Regions from separate parts of the Bradyrhizobium sp. 31Argb genome, predicted to be linked through region 1. Evidence: riboswitches for the same ligand, from Rfam matches in the RefSeq annotation. Region 1 holds a riboswitch; each other region holds the start of a gene.
What was found. A riboswitch is a leader RNA that binds a small molecule or an ion and turns the genes downstream of it on or off. The one in region 1 is predicted to bind cobalamin.

Region 1 (3,605 bases):
ACCGGAAGGTCAAACGCGACCGCACGATTGCCGCCGAGCCCGCCGAAGCAGGTCGCCAGCATGATCCTGATGTCCGGCACTGCTTTGGCGATTCCGGAATAGGCGCGCCGTAGGGCTTGCTGAGCTGCGGCATCCAGATCAGTTGCGAGACAGGGCTCGTCGATCTGCACCCATTCCGCGCCGCGGGCAGCGAGCTCGCGCAACACTTCGATGTAGACCGGCAAGAGCCTGTCGAGCAGCGACAGCGTGTCGAAATGCGCGTCCTTGGACTTGGCCAGTTTCAGGAACGTGACCGGGCCGATCAGCACGGGACGCGTCTGATAACCCAGTGCCTTCGCCTCCTCATACTCTTCGATCGGCTTGCGCGAGGCGAGCGCAAAATACTGGTTCTTGCGAAGCTCCGGCACCATGTAATGATAGTTGGTGTCGAACCATTTCGTCATTTCGAGCGCCGCCACGCCGTGCGCGTGATGGCCATGTCCGCAGGCCTCGTCATGCGCGTCGGCCTTGGTGCCGCGTGCCATCGCGAAATAGGTCGCAAGCGGCACTGCGCCGCCGGTCCAGCCATAGGTTTCCGGGATCGCGCCGACCATCGCGCAGGTGTCGAGCACCTGATCGTAGAACGAAAAATCGTTCGACGGGATCACGGTGATGCCGAGCTTCTTCTGCCGCGCCCAATTGGCCGCACGGAGCCCGATGCCGGTTTCGATCAGCGTCTTTTCGTCCGATGCGCCGGACCAAAAGCGTTCCAGCGCGAATTTCAGTTCACGGCGCGGACCGATCCGCGGCGTTCCGAGAGATGCAACAGCAAGTGAAGTGGAAGACATTGGCTTAACCCCATGAGTTGGGGGCAAAGGCCGTAGTGACACGTCTGGATTCCCTGCGCGAGGTGTGCACGGAATCGCAACCGCACCACCGGGACACCCCGCCCGAGGACGTGTATGTTGTCGAGGCAGGTCTCCTGGCTCGCGGGTCGTTGCTGCGGTCCGGCCTTCCCGAAGCTTTGCAGGCTTCAGTGGCAATTGTGGACCGCGGCTCGCCGCTTACAGTTGCGGGGGCAGCTCCGGCTTTACACCGGCTTCCCTCTTAGCTCCGGAAAAGATCTCTCCGAAGAACCACGACGCGTTCACTTACCGGCAAGATCGCGCGAAGGTCAACTCGGATGACATCACGTGCGCGTGGCGCCGGTTGTTCACAGCATCGACGGCATGGACCGAAATTTTTGCGCTTCGCCCATACGTCCCATTGACACCATTCCACAAATCGCACCAGATGTAGCTGTCACGGTCCATCATGACGCAAGGAATGGTGGCTAAGAGGGAAGCCAGTGATCGCGCATTTATCGCGAGAATCCGGCGCTGCCCCCGCAACTGTAAGCAGTGAGTTGCTCCCGACTTTAGACGTCACTGATGCGGCATCGCATTGGGAAGACGGGGAGTAACGCCGACCTGCGAGCCAGGAGACCTGCCGTGACAGCAAATAACGTCCACGGGCGGGGTGTCCCGGCGGTCGCTTGCAGGCTCATGCCGGTGCGCCGCCGGCATCATCACGCAGCGTCGCCTCCGGCATCCGGCCCCAACAAACATCACGGGGTCTGCAAGATGTCACTCTCTCTCGATCGCGAAGCCACCGCGTCGTCTCTCATTCACCTGCGCCCCGAATCGATCGCGGCGCCGGAGGCGCGGCTGCCGATGCAGGTGATCCGCCGCAACGGCACGGTGTCGCAATTCGATGCCGGCAAGATCTCGGTGGCAATGACCAAGGCCTTCCTCGCGGTCGAGGGTCATACGGCGGCAGCGTCGCGCCGCGTGCACGAAGCGGTCGAGGAATTGACCGCCGAAGTCGTCGGCGCGCTGTCACGCCGGATGAGCGAAGGCCGCACCTTTCATATCGAAGACATCCAGGACCAGGTTGAACTGGCGCTGATGCGCAGCGGCCATCACAAGGTGGCGCGCGCCTACGTGCTCTATCGCGAGGAGCGGGCGCGGCAGCGCGCCGAGCAGCAGGCCGCGAAATCAGCAAAGGCCGCGGCCGGCCCAATCATCCACGTCACGCTCGCGGACGGCAACAAGGTGCCGCTCGACCATGCGCGGCTGGCGATGATCGTCGGCGAGGCCTGCGCCGGGGTCGACGGCGTCGATGCCGCGCCTGTGGTGGCAGAAATCCAGCGCAATCTGTATGACGGCATCAGCCAGGATGAACTCGCGCTCGCCAGCGTGATGGCGGCGCGCACGCTGGTTGAGCAGGAGCCGAATTACGCCTATGTCAGCGCGCGCCTGCTGCTCGACAAGCTCCGCACCGAAGTGCTGTCCTTCGTGCAGGGCGCACCAACCACTGCGTCGCAGGCGGACATGGCCGTGCGTTATGGCGAATACTTCCCGGTCTACATCAAGGCCGGCATCCGCGCCGAATTGCTCGATCCCGAGCTCGGCCGCTTCGACCTGAACAAGCTCGCCGCGGCGCTGAAGCCGGAGCGCGATCTCGCGTTCCAGTTCCTCGGCTTGCAGACGCTTTATGATCGCTATTTCCTGCATGTCCGCGGCGACCGGATCGAATTGCCGCAAGCCTTCTTCATGCGTGTCGCCATGGGTCTGGCATTGCGCGAGATCGACCGCGAGGCACGCGCGATCGAGTTCTACAATCTCCTGTCCTCCTTCGACTTCATGGCGTCGACGCCGACGCTGTTCAATTCCGGCACGCTGCGGCCGCAACTGTCGTCCTGCTTTCTCACCACTGTTCCTGATGATCTCGACGGCATCTTCAAGTCGATCAAGGACAACGCGCTGCTTGCCAAATATTCCGGCGGCCTCGGTAATGACTGGACCCGCGTGCGTGGGCTTGGCGCGCACATCAAGGGCACCAATGGCGAGAGCCAGGGCGTGGTGCCGTTCCTTAAAGTTGCCAACGACACCGCGATCGCCGTCAACCAGGGCGGAAAACGCAAGGGCGCGGTCTGCGCCTATCTCGAGACCTGCCACATCGACGTCGAAGAATTTTTGGACCTGCGCAAGAACACGGGCGACGATCGTCGCCGCACCCATGACATGAACACCGCCAACTGGGTGCCCGATCTCTTCATGCAGCGCGTCGAGGCCGATGGCGCATGGACGCTGTTCTCGCCGGACGAGACGCCCGATCTGCATGATCTCTACGGCAAGGCTTTTGCCGAGCGCTACGCGTCCTACGAAGACAAGGCCGCGCGCGGCGAGATGCGCGTATCCAAGAAGATCCGCGCGGTCGATCTCTGGCGCAAGATGCTGACCATGCTGTTCGAAACCGGGCATCCCTGGATCACCTTCAAGGACCCCTGCAATTTGCGTTCGCCGCAGCGCCATGTCGGCGTGATCCATTCCTCCAATCTCTGCACCGAGATCACGCTCAACACTTCGGACGAGGAGACCGCGGTCTGCAATCTCGGTTCGATCAACCTGCTCAACCATATCGGCGAGCGCGGGCTCGACTCGGTCAGGCTGAAGCGGACGGTCGCGACCGCGATGCGGATGCTCGACAATGTCATCGACATCAATTTCTACACCATCCCCGAGGCACGGCGCTCCAACCTGCGGCACCGGCCGGTCGGCCTCGGGTTGATGGGATTTCAGGAT
Region 2 (3,605 bases), on a different contig from region 1:
CGCCATGTCTCGAACCGTGCGACGTCAACGACGTCGTCAACCCGGCCGCCCATCGTGATGTTGAGCCGCTCGCCGATCGGCAGTTGCCACAGTGCGAAGACTGAATTCGTGTCCTGTGTCCCGGCGAGCTGTGGCGTCGGCGCGCCGGCAATCGGCAGCAGGTTGGTGGTGGAGGTGCTCGCCGTTTCATGCTGGACGCGCGATCCGATGATGAGCGATCCGAGCGGGCCGACCTTCAGGTTGCCCTGATATTCCAGGCCTGTGCTGTCGCCGACGAAATTGGAGAGGATGGAGGTCGTGTTCTGCGGCAGCTTGTTGGTCTTGTAGGTGACGTCGTCGAACGAGCGATCGATGTGCGTTTCAAACGCGCTCACGCTATGGGTGAGGATGCCACCGAACGTGTCGAATGAGGCGCGTCCTCAGACCTGCTCGAGAAGGCGCGTCGCGCTCGACGGCGTGTCCGGGAACGTTCCGCTGGCCTGGTCGTAGGCGGACCGCGTGAACGAGGCCAGCATGCCCGTCTCCAGGCGCACGCCTTCGCCGGCGTCGTAGCCGACGCGTGCTGAGCCGCCGACGCGGTCGAAGCCGTCGCGCTCGAGGGGACCATACTTGGCTTCGAGCGCGGGGATGCGATAGCCGTAGCGTGAAAAGCCGTTGCTATGCTGCCCGTTTCCCGTGAATGCGTAGGACCACGGCCCCGAGGTTCCGGTCAGCGATGCGCTGCTGCTCGCCGTGCCGTAGCTTCCTCCCTCGGTGCTCACGTCGAGCTGTGCTGGACCGGCGCCCTTCTTGGTGATGATGTTGACTACGCCACCCATCGCGTCCGATCCGTAGAGTGCGCTCTGCGGGCCTTTCAGCACCTCGATCCGCTCGATCGCGCTCGGGGCGAACATCGCGAAATCGAAATCGCCACTGGCGGCGGTCGGATCGTTGACCCTGATGCCATCGATCATGACCAGCGTCTGACCGGTATTCGCGCCGCGCAAGCGCACATTGGTCGTTGCGCCTGGCCCGCCGCTTTCGGTGATATCGAGCCCGGGCACCGTCCGCAGCGCGTCGACGAGCGAGGTCGGATTGCTGGTCGCGAGCACTTCGTGCGTGACCACGCTAACCGAGCTTCCGGTACGGCTCGCCGGCTCCAGCGTACGGTCGGGGGTGACAACGACTTCGGGAGTTGCAGGAGCGGCTTCGGTACTGGGCGCTGGGCGCGCAGGACCAGTCGTTGAAGACCTTTCCCTGTTCCTCGTGGGAGGTTTGGACCGGACCTCCGGATTGATGACAACAGCAGGAAGCTGTTCGGGACCCGATTGGGCCATCGCGCCAGTGTGACTGCATGCGACAACGGCCGCACACCCGGCAAGAAAACGCCGCAAGCTCATAAATGCCCTTCCGCCGACCCACCGTCGAACGAGTTGATACTCGTCAACGGCCGGTCTCCTGGCTCGCGGTCGTTTCCCGATCCGCCTTCCCAAACCTGCTTGGCAGGTCCAGTGGCATTCGGATCGCAAATATCCGCTTACAGTTGCGGGGGCAGCCGCGGCGTTGGGAAGATTCCCGCACCGCGTTCCCGTTTCACCCTACAAGGGCACCGATGACGCGCGCAAAGAAGCACAAGGCGGAGCAAAACTCAAATCGATAACGATCAGAACCCAACAGCATTTTTCCAGATCGCTGATAGCGGCGACCTGAATGACGAACACAGAAAGTTGCTGACAGGCGAAAGGACGGCAGATGGCCAATCCTACAGCCTTATGCGAGCATGACATGTCACCCACACGCGGCGCTAGACCTGGATGATTCTGCTGACGTGAGCATCGACAGATTCAACGGAGGAACAGGAAATGTCGCTCCCATGCAAACTCGAACGCAGCCTCCTCAGCCACGACGAATACGAGACGATCCGCCTCACGCATCATCCCGCCATCTATGACGTCGAGCCGACCGATCTTGCGGACATGCGATCCCGCTTGCGCAAGATGCGCGATAAGGAGCGAACGCTCGGCCGACAAAAGCGGCGAGAGACGCGCGGAAAAGGTCAAGCTCGCGGCGCGAACTTCCCTGGAACCGCCGAGCGCCCTTCGGAACGCAAGCAGGTCTTTGCCGCAGCACTGAAGCGGGTAAACGGCGAGCTCAGGCGTCTTCACAACCTGGCAGCTCGGATCGCCAATGTCGAAGCGGCTCGAAAGGCTCTCGCGCTGCGAGCCGCGAGCTTTATTCCCTATCCCTCCGCCGGATCCACCGCCAACGAAGGCATGGTGCCGCGCTTGAGCACGCGCCGAAGAAAGATCGTCACGGGCGCGCGAATCGGACGAGTGTCGCAGGCGACGAAAGTCGCTCAGGCAATCCGCGATGCGCGAGGTGCATGAGCCTGCGCTGACCGGCCCGGGCAAGCTCGATCGGCCAAGTTAGCGGTAATCTCAGCCGTCAAAACGATCCAAAAACCGAACCCAATATCAAGACGGCAACAAGTGCGATAATGCAACTGACGATCACGGTCATCACCGTGTCGAGATGGCTTTCACGGTGAGTCAGACCACTGATTTGCAATAGCAGCAACACCGTGCCGTTGTGGGGGAGGGCGTCGAGAGTGCCCGCGCTCATCGTTGTTATGCGATGCATCAATTCGGTATCGATGTGATGCTCCGTGCCAAGACGCAAGAAGTCGTCGCCAAATGCATTGAGCACAATTGCCATACCGCCAGAAGCAGTACCAGTCAGCCCCGCCAGCACATTCATAGAGACAGCCAATGAGACCAGCGGTCCTCCGGAAATCGAGAATACCGCATCGCGAACCGTCGCAAATGCCGGCAACGCGGCAACCACTGCGCCGAATCCGACAAGACTAGCGATCATCAACATCGGCAAGGCTGCAGAATTCGCCCCGGCGTCGAGACTTTCGCGCAAGGATGGCAAACGTCGGAGGTTGATGAGAAGGACCGTCAAGTTTGCCGCCGCGAGAGCCACGACAACTGACCAGACGCCGGACACGGCCCCGATCGTAGTACCGCCCCACTCGGGCTCGGACAGGAACGAAAAATCGAGGCGCGGGAATACGACAAGCGACATCAAGAAATTCGTGAGGATAACGACGATGAGGGGCAGTACGGCCAGGGCGAAGGGAGGCACATTCTCGGCCTGCTTGCCGTGCGGCAACTCGGCCGGGTCGAAGTCGCCCGCCGGCGCCGCTTGCTCGCGAACCATCTCGTCAACGACAGGAGTGGTATCCGCCTCGCCTCCGTAACCTTCGCCAGCCTTGCGCGCGGCAGCCTCGGCCCGGCCGAGCCACCACATGCCGAAGGCGAAGATGATAGCGGATGCGATGATACTCAGCCCGGGGGCCGCGAAGGTGGTGGTGCCGAAGTACGGCATCGGAATGGCGTTGTTGACCGAGGGGGTTCCCGGCATCACTGACATGGTGAACGTGAATGCACCGAGGCCGACCGTTGCCGGCAACAAGCGGCGCGGGATGTTCGCGGCCCGGAACATCTCGTGAGCCATGGGCGCCAGCACAAAAAATGCGACGAACACACTCACGCCGCCGTAGGTCACAATAGCCGAGGCGATCACCACCGCGAGGATCGCGCGGCTGGCTCCCAACTTGTTGG
Region 3 (3,605 bases), on a different contig from region 1:
CGCCGAGATTGCCGGTGTAGCGCGACACCAGCGGCACGTCGTTGCCCGCGAACTGTCCCTCGCGGAACACAGCACGCGTGTAAGCCATGCCGCCGCGCAGCGACACGGTATCGCTGACGCGCAGCGAAGCCTGCGTCTCCGAGCCATAGCGCCGGGTCGGCTCGAGGTTGACGTTGAAGAACAGCACCGGATTGAAATGGATCTCGTTCTCGAGGTCCATGTTGTAGACGCTGGTCTGCACCTGGAATCGGCCCGTCTTGACGCGGAATCCGCCTTCGACGTCATGCGAGGTCTGGGTCTTCAACTGGAAATTCTGCGGCAGCGGATTGAAGAAGGCGTCGAACGCGGGACCCGTCGAGACGCGCTCGTCGACATCGGGCGTGCGGAAGGCGTGCGCGGCGCGGGCGAACACCGAGAACATTTCGGTGAAGCGATGCTCGACGCCGACATGCAGCGCGTAGTTGGTCTCGCTCTGGTCGAGCGGCGTCGCCTGCGCGTCGAAGGCGAACGGCGCGTTCGGATCGTAGCGGTCGCGCGCGTTGAGCCAGGTGTTCTGCACCCGCGCGCCATAGGAGAAATCGGTCGTGGGCAATAGGCCGACCGTGTGCATCCAATAGCCGGCGAGCGACTGCTGCGACAGGTCGTAGGTATGGATCGGCGGCACGCCCCGGAACGCGCCGCGCTGCTGGTTGAACGTCGCGTCGTAATAGTCGATGCCGGTCAGGATCGACGACGGAATCCCGAAGATCGAATTGTTGATGCTCAGCCGCGGCGTGATCGACCAGGTCTGCAGCGCGGCGTCATTGTAGGTGGATGTCGCGCTGATGAATGGTGAGGCGCCGAAGAATCCGCTTTGCGTGTCCTTCTGGCGGTAGCCGCCATCGACGATCAGGTCGACGCCGTTCAGAAGCGTCTTGGTGAAGCCAGCCGTCGCGCTCGCGCCCTGCTGGTTGCCGTAGTCGAACGGTGTGGCGGCGCCCCTGCGGTCGGTGACGAGTTGGTTGATGCCGGCGGATGGGTCGACGATCCGGCCGCCCGGAAAGCCCAGCTTCTGGTCGTCGCCGGTCACCGTCAGGAATGCTTTCAGGTCCGGCGTCGTGTAGTTGAGATTGCCGACGCCGTTGCGCTGGTCGAGCGCATTGTTCACGCGGTAGCCGTCGGACTTGATGCCGTTGCCGTAGAACGACGCCGACCATGGCCCGGAATTCATCGCGGTCGAGATCGCGGCCATGCGCTGGTTGAAGGAGCCGTACCCGGCTTCGCCCCGGATCGAGACCGGCGGGCCGCCGATGCCGGTCTTGGTGACGATGTTGATCACGCCGCCGATCGCGTTGTCGCCGTAGAGTACGGCGCCGCTGTTGCCGCGGGTGATCTCGATGCGCTCGATCGAATCCAGCGGGATGGTCGAGAGATCGACCTGCGCCATGTCGATGTCGTTGAGGCGCCGCCCGTTGAGCAGGAACAGCGTGTTGGCGGTGGCGAACGCGCCGAAGCCGCGCAGGTCGACCGAGGTCTTGGCGCCGTTTACGCCGCCATAGAGCGATTGAAGCTGCACGCCGGGCGCCTGCGCGATGATCTCCGGCAAGGTGTGCGATGGCGAATGCGCGATGTCGTCGGCGGTGATCACGGTCGAGGACGTCCCGACGATGCCGGCGAACTGCGGGCTGCCGCCGCTGCCACCGGATGAAGCTCCGCTAGCGGCGCCGCCGCCCGAGCCCGCGCCGCCGGCCGGTTGCGCGGTGGTCGGCACCTGGCCCGGCGCGGGACGCCGGGGGCCTGGAGTGCCGTCGGAAGCGGGCTTGGCACGGGTGCGGTTGTGGTCGCCAGGCGCTCTGACCTCGACCGGTGGCAATTGTTCGGAGGACGCTTCCTGCGCCTGCGCGGCAGAAACGTACAAGGCGGGCGCCAGCATGCTCGACGCGAGCAGGAGTGCCCGGCGTTGCTTGGTGGCGGTGATAGCAGAGAACATCGGCGAGACCTCGGTATGACGTCAGTGGCACGTCACAGCGATCCGAGGCTCACCATCGCGTTTCGCGCTTCAGGTGAAGCAAATGCCTGTACTCCCCGACCGACATCGTCGCGTGTGACCACGTAAGACGGCAGGTCTCCTGGCTCGCGGGTCGTTACCCTTCGTCGCCTTCCCAGGACCGAGACGCCCAGTGGCATAAGACGAAGGATTCACCGCATACAGTTGCGGGGGCAGCCGCGGCTTGAGGGAAGTTTCCCGGTACCGCATTCCCTTTTGATCCCGATAGGAACCGTCGGGGCCATCTAGGATTTTGGCGACGCCCGAGTCAATCCCGGCGAAACTGCGGCGCCCCATCCCCAATACGCTTTTTTGTTCCGGTGTCGCTTGTCTGCCACCGAATTCGCTGCAAGAAGCAGGGCGCGATGAGTGCACAGGATTTCACGATAGCGGCGGGTCTCGCCGCGCGGCGGCGGTTGGGGGCGACCGTTGCGATGATTGCGTTGGTTGCCGTGCTGATGCTGATCTCGCTCGGCACCGGCCCGGTGCGGCTGTCGCCGCTGACGGTGATCGAGGCGTTGTTCGGTGGCGGCAGCGATGTAACGCAGGTGATCGTGCGCGAGATCCGCCTGCCGCGGACCATCCTGGCGTTCGCGATCGGCGCCATTCTCGGCCTGTCAGGCGCGGCGCTGCAGGGCCTGTTGCGCAATCCCTTAGCCTCGCCCTCGCTGTTCGGCGCGCCGCAATCGGCGGCGTTCGGCGCGGTGCTGGTGATCGCGCTCGGGCTGGCCGATGTCCGCTCCTACGCGCTGCCGGTCGCCGCCATCATCGCCGCGTTCGGCTCGGTGTTCGTGCTGCTCGCGATCGCTGGCCGCAATGCGGGGCTGTTGATCCTGATCCTCGCCGGGCTTGCGATTTCGAGCCTTGCGGGCGCTGCGACGGCGCTGGTGATGAACCTCGCCAGCAATCCGTTCCTGGTGCTGGAGATCGCGTTCTGGCTGCTCGGCTCGCTGGAGGATCGCAGCTTCCAGCATGTCGCGCTGGCGCTGCCGTTCATCGTTGCCGGCGCGGCCATCCTGCTGTCGCAGGCCAGCGCCTTCCGTGCGCTCACGCTTGGCGAAGAGACCGCGCAAAGTCTCGGCGTCGATGTCGGCCGCCTGCGGCTGTTCGTGATCACAGGCGTTGCGCTCGGCGTCGGCGGCGCGGTGGCGGTCACCGGCACCATCGGCTTCATTGGCTTGGTCGCGCCGCATCTGATGCGGCCCGTGATCGGCCACGACCCGGCGCGGCTCTTGGTGCCCAGCGCGCTCGCGGGCTCGGCGCTGTTGCTCGCGGCCGATATCGCGGTGCGCATCATCCCGTCGACCTCGGACATCAAGGTCGGCGTCCTGACCTCGATCATCGGTGTGCCGTTCTTCCTCTATCTCATCGTACGCGAGCGCCGCGCGCTCGGCGGAGGCGTCGCATGACGGCGCTTGTCGCAGAACATCTTAACGTCGCGCTCGCCGGCCGCCGCGTGCTCAGCGACGTGTCGCTGCAACTCGCCTCAGGTCATCTCGTCGCCCTGGTCGGTCCGAACGGAGCCGGCAAGACCACGCTCTTGCGCGCGCTCGCCGGTCTCATTCCCTCCGATGGTGTC

Region 2: it holds a riboswitch for cobalamin, as region 1 does, so the genes downstream of both, AAFX91_RS00705 (TonB-dependent receptor) here and AAFX91_RS14865 (ribonucleoside-diphosphate reductase subunit alpha) in region 1, are expected to answer to the same signal.
Region 3: it holds a riboswitch for cobalamin, as region 1 does, so the genes downstream of both, AAFX91_RS31960 (TonB-dependent receptor) here and AAFX91_RS14865 (ribonucleoside-diphosphate reductase subunit alpha) in region 1, are expected to answer to the same signal.

The regions. Positions count from the first base shown of each region.
Region 1 is NZ_JBEGDB010000061.1:28,015-31,619, reverse strand. Features, by position in the region: gene metE (5-methyltetrahydropteroyltriglutamate--homocysteine S-methyltransferase) at 1-827, opposite strand, end outside; cobalamin riboswitch at 934-1,135, opposite strand; cobalamin riboswitch at 1,268-1,487, shown strand; gene AAFX91_RS14865 (ribonucleoside-diphosphate reductase subunit alpha) at 1,602-3,605, shown strand, end outside.
Region 2 is NZ_JBEGDB010000002.1:35,311-38,915, forward strand. Features, by position in the region: gene AAFX91_RS00700 (TonB-dependent receptor) at 1-374, opposite strand, end outside; gene AAFX91_RS00705 (TonB-dependent receptor) at 420-1,379, opposite strand; cobalamin riboswitch at 1,410-1,608, opposite strand; gene AAFX91_RS00710 (hypothetical protein) at 1,968-2,366, shown strand; gene AAFX91_RS00715 (GntP family permease) at 2,425-3,605, opposite strand, start outside.
Region 3 is NZ_JBEGDB010000240.1:6,132-9,736, forward strand. Features, by position in the region: gene AAFX91_RS31960 (TonB-dependent receptor) at 1-1,969, opposite strand, end outside; cobalamin riboswitch at 2,081-2,278, opposite strand; gene AAFX91_RS31965 (FecCD family ABC transporter permease) at 2,461-3,435, shown strand; gene AAFX91_RS31970 (ABC transporter ATP-binding protein) at 3,432-3,605, shown strand, end outside.